One region of the Streptococcus sp. DTU_2020_1000888_1_SI_GRL_NUU_041A genome, then DNA from elsewhere that is predicted to be linked to it. Evidence: predicted binding sites of a transcription regulator. Region 1 holds the regulator's gene; each other region holds the start of a gene.
The links. Region 1 encodes Rex, which represses fermentation and respiration genes when NADH is low (regulators of the CRP and FNR family bind a similar motif). Its sites were predicted from a motif close to TTGTGAANTANTTCACAA; they were not measured.
Positions count from the first base shown of each region.

Region 2: a site for Rex is predicted at 814-831, ahead of RSK81_RS05640 (formate/nitrite transporter family protein). Genes of this name have one in related genera too.
Region 3: a site for Rex is predicted at 1,228-1,245, ahead of RSK81_RS02685 (1-propanol dehydrogenase PduQ). Genes of this name have one in related genera too.

Region 1 is NZ_CP135591.1:1,347,211-1,349,478, reverse strand. Features, by position in the region: gene RSK81_RS06525 (gamma-glutamyl-gamma-aminobutyrate hydrolase family protein) at 1-422, opposite strand, end outside; gene RSK81_RS06520 (redox-sensing transcriptional repressor Rex) at 447-1,094, opposite strand; gene RSK81_RS06515 (DUF4649 family protein) at 1,219-1,440, opposite strand; gene RSK81_RS06510 (DUF1831 domain-containing protein) at 1,553-1,900, opposite strand; gene RSK81_RS06505 (cysteine desulfurase family protein) at 1,902-2,268, opposite strand, start outside.
Region 2 is NZ_CP135591.1:1,165,178-1,167,445, forward strand. Features, by position in the region: gene mmuM (homocysteine S-methyltransferase) at 1-744, shown strand, start outside; gene RSK81_RS05640 (formate/nitrite transporter family protein) at 858-1,655, shown strand.
Region 3 is NZ_CP135591.1:519,828-522,095, forward strand. Features, by position in the region: gene cobT (nicotinate-nucleotide--dimethylbenzimidazole phosphoribosyltransferase) at 1-47, shown strand, start outside; gene RSK81_RS02680 (cob(I)yrinic acid a,c-diamide adenosyltransferase) at 60-659, shown strand; adenosylcobalamin (AdoCbl) riboswitch at 919-1,067, opposite strand; gene RSK81_RS02685 (1-propanol dehydrogenase PduQ) at 1,378-2,268, shown strand, end outside.

The DNA.
Region 1 (2,268 bases):
TATTCAGCAGAGCTATCTTGCCAATGATCTTCAATATCTTGATGAAGAGTACCACCTAGGGCTACATTATAAAGTTGGGTTCCGCGGCAGACAGTGAAGATTGGTTTATTTTGGCGGCGAGCTTCCTTGATTAAAGCTAACTCAAAAATGTCTCGCTTGAGTAAATAATCATCGCTGTCAATGGTTTTCTCTTCACCATAGAATTGAGGGCATACATTTTGACCTCCTGTGATGATTAATTTATCGACAATGGAAACATACTGTTTAGCCATTTCTTCATCACCGATTGGCAAAATCATTGGAATTCCGCCAACTTCTTTGACACCCTCAACGAATCCTGTCGCTGTATAGCTCATATGGATGAAGTGATCGTCTGGGATTTCTCTTTCATTTCCGGTTATTCCAATAATAGGTTTACTCATAGAGTGTTTAATACCTCTTTCAAATTAATAATCATTTTTTCTCATGAAGTAGAGCAAAGTCTGCAGTTCGCTAGTCAGGTCAACATACTGGACGACCACATCCTTAGGTAGGGATAGGTTTACAGGTGAGAAACAGAGAATGCCCTTGACACCAGCCTGAACTAAGATAGATGCGACTTCTTGAGCTTTTACGCTAGGTACAGTTAGGATGGCAGTTTGCACATTTCCTGACTGTATTTTTTCTTTGATTTGGGAAATTCCATAGATAGGAATCTCATCGCTGGTTGTGCTGCCAACTTCTGGATGATCATCTGTGTCAAAAGCCATTACAACCTTCATTTTATTGCGCTCATGAAAACGATAGTGCAGCAGAGCCCGCCCCATATTACCAACACCAACAATCATGACATTGGTAATAGCATTGTCGTTTAAGAGGTCAGCAAAAAAGTTCATCAATTTCTTGACATCATAACCAAATCCTCTGCGGCCAAGCTCACCGAAATAAGAAAAATCTCGTCTGACAGTAGCAGAGTCAATACCAATGGCTTCAGCGATTTGCTTGGAGTTGGCTTTTTCGATCTTCTCAGCATTAAAACGTTTAAAAATACGATAGTAGAGCGATAGCCTTTTAGCAGTTGCTCGAGGAATTGTAGTATTTTTTTCAGTTTTCACAAAATCACAACCTTTCTAATTCTATTTTATAGGAAGTTTGTGAAAAAATCAACTAATTAAAGATGTTTAATGCACTAAAAAAGAAAAGAGTGAAAGTTTAAGTTATGTTGCAGTTGCGAAGAGATTAGTCCTGATAGGGAGTTAAGTCTAACTGGTACATCTGGCGGTACAAGTCTCCAATTAGCCCTGCAAAAGGCAGCTGGTGTCCCTTATACGTAACAGAAAGCACCTTGAGCGAGTCAGGAACTGTGACACAGCCAGAGAAGGCGAGAAGAAATTCGTCGAAGTCTTCATAGGTAAGTGTTCGTTTTACCTTATATGAGTCCAAATAGGTCAGTTCAACCATTGTTAATCCTTTCTTTGGGTTCGGTTAGTCTTTTCTTCAAGTGTTCTAAGTAGAAGTCAAGCTCGTTTTTTTAAGAGCCTAAAGCAAAAAAGCAAAATTGCTAGAATCTTGCTTATTGTGGTATCTTTTCAAAAATATTTCTTTCAACCAAGCTATCCATCAAGAAATAGAATTTTTGCTGGATAATGTGATGGTCTTCTGATTTGAAAATATTGACCAAGCGCAGGCCTGATTTGTCAGTGATGTTAATTTTAAAACCATTTAAATCTTTATTGACGATGATTTTCAGCAGAAAACCATTTCCGCTGTTGGGAACAGATTCCAGCAGACGAGAGAGTTCATAGTTTCCAACCTTGCTTTCCGCGAAAGTATTGTCGCGCAAGGTAAATTTCTTGACATTTGGGTGAAGTGAATAGGTATATTCACAGTTTGCTAAGCTAACAGATGTTTGAAAGGCCATCTTATCCTCCTAAAATTTCTTTTAATTTCTTTGTAAATGATTGAATCTCTTGCAGAGTCGTCTGGTCCGAAGTACTGATCCGAATGGACTCGTGCAAGCGGTTGGAATCTTTGCCATACATAGCCTGCAGGACATGACTAGGTTGTATAGCTCCGGCCGTGCAGGCTGATCCTGTTGAAATGGAAAAGCCATTTAAATCCATTTGAAGCAGAAGCAGGTCATTTTTTTGATTGGGAAATCCCAAATTGATGACGTAAGGCAAGCTGGGCTGACTTTCATTTAAGTAAAAGTCAATGTCCGATAAGTCAGCAAGTAAGCTGTCTTTTAAGTCTTGAGCATGCTCTAGATTTTCCTCAAGATTTTCCGTG
Region 2 (2,268 bases), 180 kb from region 1:
CAGGCCAGCATTCCAGCATTTATAGAGGCAGGACTAACTCCTGAAAAGGCTTATAATCTTTTAAAAGAGACAGTCTTCTTAGCACAAAAGGCAATCGAAAATGTCTGGACGGGATTATCTCCAGAAGAGCAGAAGCAGCGACCTTGTCCTCTGGTTGCAGGCTCAGTAGGGCCTTATGCTGCCTATTTAGCTGATGGTTCGGAGTATACGGGAAAATACCAGCTGAGTGAGGAAGAATATCGAGATTTTCACCGTCCACGTATCCAAGCTTTACTAGAAGCTGGGAGTGACTTGCTGGCTATTGAAACGATTCCAAATGGGGCAGAAGCGACAGCAATCCTCCGACTTTTAGCTGAGGAATTTCCGCAGGCTGAGGCTTATTTGTCCTTTGTCGCCCAGTCGGAGAATGCCATATCAGATGGCACTAAGATTGAGGAATTAGGGAATTTGGCTCAAGAAAGCCCACAAGTCTTGGCAGTTGGTTTTAATTGTACAGCTCCACATTTAATTGCTCCTTTATTAGATGGGCTTGGACAAGTGTGCAACAAACCTTTTCTGACCTATCCAAACTCTGGCGAAACTTATAATGGCTTGACCAAGACTTGGCATGATGATCCAGAGCAGGAGCGGAGTTTGCTGGAAAATAGTAAACTTTGGAAAAATCAAGGAGTGCGGCTTTTTGGCGGTTGCTGTCGAACACGGCCAGAAGATATTGCTCAGTTAGCAAAAGGATTTAAGGTTTGAAAATAGATTTTCAAATCTTTTTTAGAAAATTTAAAAAGGTTCTCGAAAACGCTATCAAAAGCAAGAACTTTGTGATATACTATACATAGTTTACATTAATAGGAGAATTTTTTATGCCTGAATCGACATTTATCCCTAAAATTGAAGCAGCTTGCCGCAAAAAAGAAGCTTTGTTTGATACAAGCAAGGCCAAGTATGCCGTTCGTTCCATTTTTGCTGGAGCTTTCCTAACCTTTAGTACTGGGGCTGGAGCCATTGCGGCAGATTTGACGAATAAGATTGTTCCAGGAACTGGGCGCTTTCTCTTTCCTTTCATCTTTGCTTGGGGATTGGCTTACATTGTCTTTCTAAATGCAGAATTGGTGACTTCCAACATGATGTTTCTGACTGCTGGTACCTTTTTGAAGAAGATTGACTGGAAAAAAGCCTTGATGATTTTGCTTTATTGTACCTTTTTCAATCTGATTGGCGCTTTGATTGCCGGCTGGCTCTTTGCTAACTCGGCTGCTTATGCAGGGCTTAGCAAAGATAGTTTCATTTCTGGTGTTGTTCAGATGAAGCTTGCTCGATCTAATGAGTTGATTCTGCTCGAGGGAGTGTTAGCCAATATCTTTGTTAATATTGCTATTCTTTCCTTCGTCTTGGTCAAGGATAGTACAGCTAAGCTCTTCTTAGTTATATCAGCCATTTATATGTTTGTATTCCTGACTAACGAACACTTGGCAGCCAACTTTGCTTCCTTTGCTATCGTGAAATTCAGCTCAGCAGCAGCGGAAGTGCAAAATTTTAGTATTGGAAATATCCTTCGCCATTGGGGCGTAACCTTTATCGGCAACCTCATTGGTGGTGGCCTACTCATAGGTTTGCCATACGCTTGGTTTAATAAGGAAGAAAGTAATTATGTGGACTGACAAAAAAGGATTTTCGAATCCTTTTTTTGATGTCTCCTTAAATAAATAGAACCTTGTGGACAAATTTGATAACCCATTGTTATTTGTTTGTGATAAGCTACTTTACAATCATAAATCTCTTTACAGAGCAGTTTGTTGGAAGTTAATCAAATAGCTAGAGGAATGAGATGAAATTCCTCTAGTTTTTTATTTGACATTGGTAAAACTTTCTAAACACGAACTATAAAATTATAATATAATTAAAAGTTCGTATTTATCTTTAAAATTGATTTACAAAACAATCAAAGTAATCTATAATAGAGTGTAGGTTAATATGTTATAAAAGGATATTTATGTAAAGAGTATAAAGATTTGGGAGATAGATTTCATATCCGTTACTATATATAATTAAGTAGTTATTTTGTATCAGATAATGATGTTTATACTGATGATGTTAGCATGGTTGCACGGACACATTTTGTAGAATAGTAGCTAACCAAGGGAGATGTTTACATATCACAAAAGTACAGCCAAGAATTCAAGGAACCCTTTGTTCGTTTACATGATTCATGTAATCTAGTCTCAGAATTAGTCAAAGAGTATGGCATCGCTAATCAGGCGATTTATAAATGTA
Region 3 (2,268 bases), 830 kb from region 1:
GCTTGAAAGAAGAAGATTATGTTGATATTCGCAAAAATGTGACTTAAAGGAGAAAAAATATGCAACTCTATACAAAAACAGGTGACAAGGGCTTGACCAAGCTAGTTGGCGGTCAAAGTGTCGCCAAGGATGCAGAACGGGTTAATGCTTACGGGACCATTGATGAGCTGAACTCTTGGATTGGTTATACTATTACCAAGTTGGACAAGGATGATAAGCTGAGAGATGAGCTATTTCAGCTGCAGCATTATCTCTTTGACTGTGGTTCAGACCTCTCTACACCAAAGGGAGTTTATCCCTATAAGGTTGATCATCAGCTAATTGACTGGATTGAGGAGAGGATTGATACCTACGCAGAAATTCCACCAGCTTTGGAAAGGTTTATCCTGCCGGGCGGTGACGAGATTGCTTCCATGATTCATGTGGCTCGGACCATTGCAAGACGGGCAGAGCGTCATATCGTAGGGGCTATGTGGACTACAGAAATTAACAATAATGTCCTGATTTTTGTCAACCGTCTATCAGATTACTTCTTTGCCTTGGCTCGAGTAATCAACTTTACTAAAAATCAAGAAGACATCGCCTATGAAAGAGGTGCTAAGGTCTTTCACAATATCACCAAGGCAGATGTTGAGCGTTGGGCAAGCAAACGCCAGTGATAAAAAGAAACAGAAAAAGTTCTGTCTTTCCAAATTGACTTTACCAAGTCTTGGAAGGACAGAACTTATTTTGATGTTCTAAAAAAGAAAGCCGCCTATACATCTTCGTATCTTTATGCTAAGCTTCGTTGATTAGCACTAGCTTTCCAATTATTGACTCTGCTCCTTTGCAGAAAGACAAGTGAAACCTCATCTTTAGAAAATTAACGTACTTAAACGTAGAGTCAATAATGGAAACTAAGCTAAAATGTTTGTTCCAAACTGACATCACTACCTTACATCGAGGCATGAAATCTACTAAAATTTAAGAATAAAGACCTGACTTAAAGCTGAAAAGCTTATCACAGTGGCGGGACCGCGCTGGATTTGCACCAAACTTCCATATCCTTAAAAGTACTAAAATCAATTTCCTAGTAACTAGATTGTAACACCTTTCACAGGGAATTACAAGGAAAATGAACTAAATTTTAATAAAAATTTAATCCTTTAAATAATCTTGCCTTTGCTGTGAGATTCGGCACTAAAAATTTCTTATATTAATGACTTTTTCATTGCCTTGAAAGCGCTTTTGTGTTATAATTCAATATAGTACAAAGGGGTACTGAAGATAAATAAGCAATGAAGCTATATGAAAATGCTGTGACGTGTGTAGGGGAGCAGTCTTATTTTCATATAGCTTCTTTTTGTTTAAAAATAGATACAACAGAAAGGAGAAAAGATGTATAAGATTTCCTATAAGACTGAATTGCATGTGGGCAAGGGCGCTCTGCAGCAATTAAGCCATTATAAAAACGAGCATATTTTAGTCGTTGCCGATCCTTTTTTGAAGACATCTGGCACGTTGGATGCTATTTTAGCCAACTTTGATGACAGCAATGATATTGTTGTTTTCACGGATATTGTGCCTGATCCGCCAATCGAAACGGTTGTGGCTGGTATCAAGAGTGCAGGAGACAAGCCAATCAGCATTGTGCTTTCTATTGGTGGCGGCTCTGCTATTGATGCTTCCAAGGCTATGTATTATTTTGCCAAGAAACAGGGTGCCTTCTCCGAGGCTATTCTCATCGCCATCCCGACGACAAGCGGAACTGGATCTGAAGTAACGTCCTTTTCTGTCATCACGGATGCAGAGAGAGGTACCAAATATCCTTTAGTGACCAAAGAAATCCTTCCGGATGTTGCAATCTTAGATGCGGATTTGGTTCTGTCACTTCCTGGTAACATCACGGCTGACACTGGAATGGATGTGCTGACCCATGCCATTGAAGCTTATGTATCGACCAAGGCTACGGACTTCTCTGATGCCTTGGCTGAAAAGGCAATCAAGCTGGTCTTTGAATACCTGCCTAAAGCCTACAAAAATGGTCAGGATGTAGAAGCGCGTGAAAAGATGCATGCAGCATCCACTCTGGCTGGTATGGCCTTTAACACAGCTTCTTTGGGTATCAATCACAGTCTGGCACATGCGGCAGGAGCTAAGTTCCATGTACCTCATGGTCGTTTAAACAGTATTTTAATGCCCCATGTCATTCAGTATAATGCTGGTATCGAATTCAACAATCGGAACCGGCAGGCGACAGACAAGACTGTAGCAAGTCGCTATCAGGAT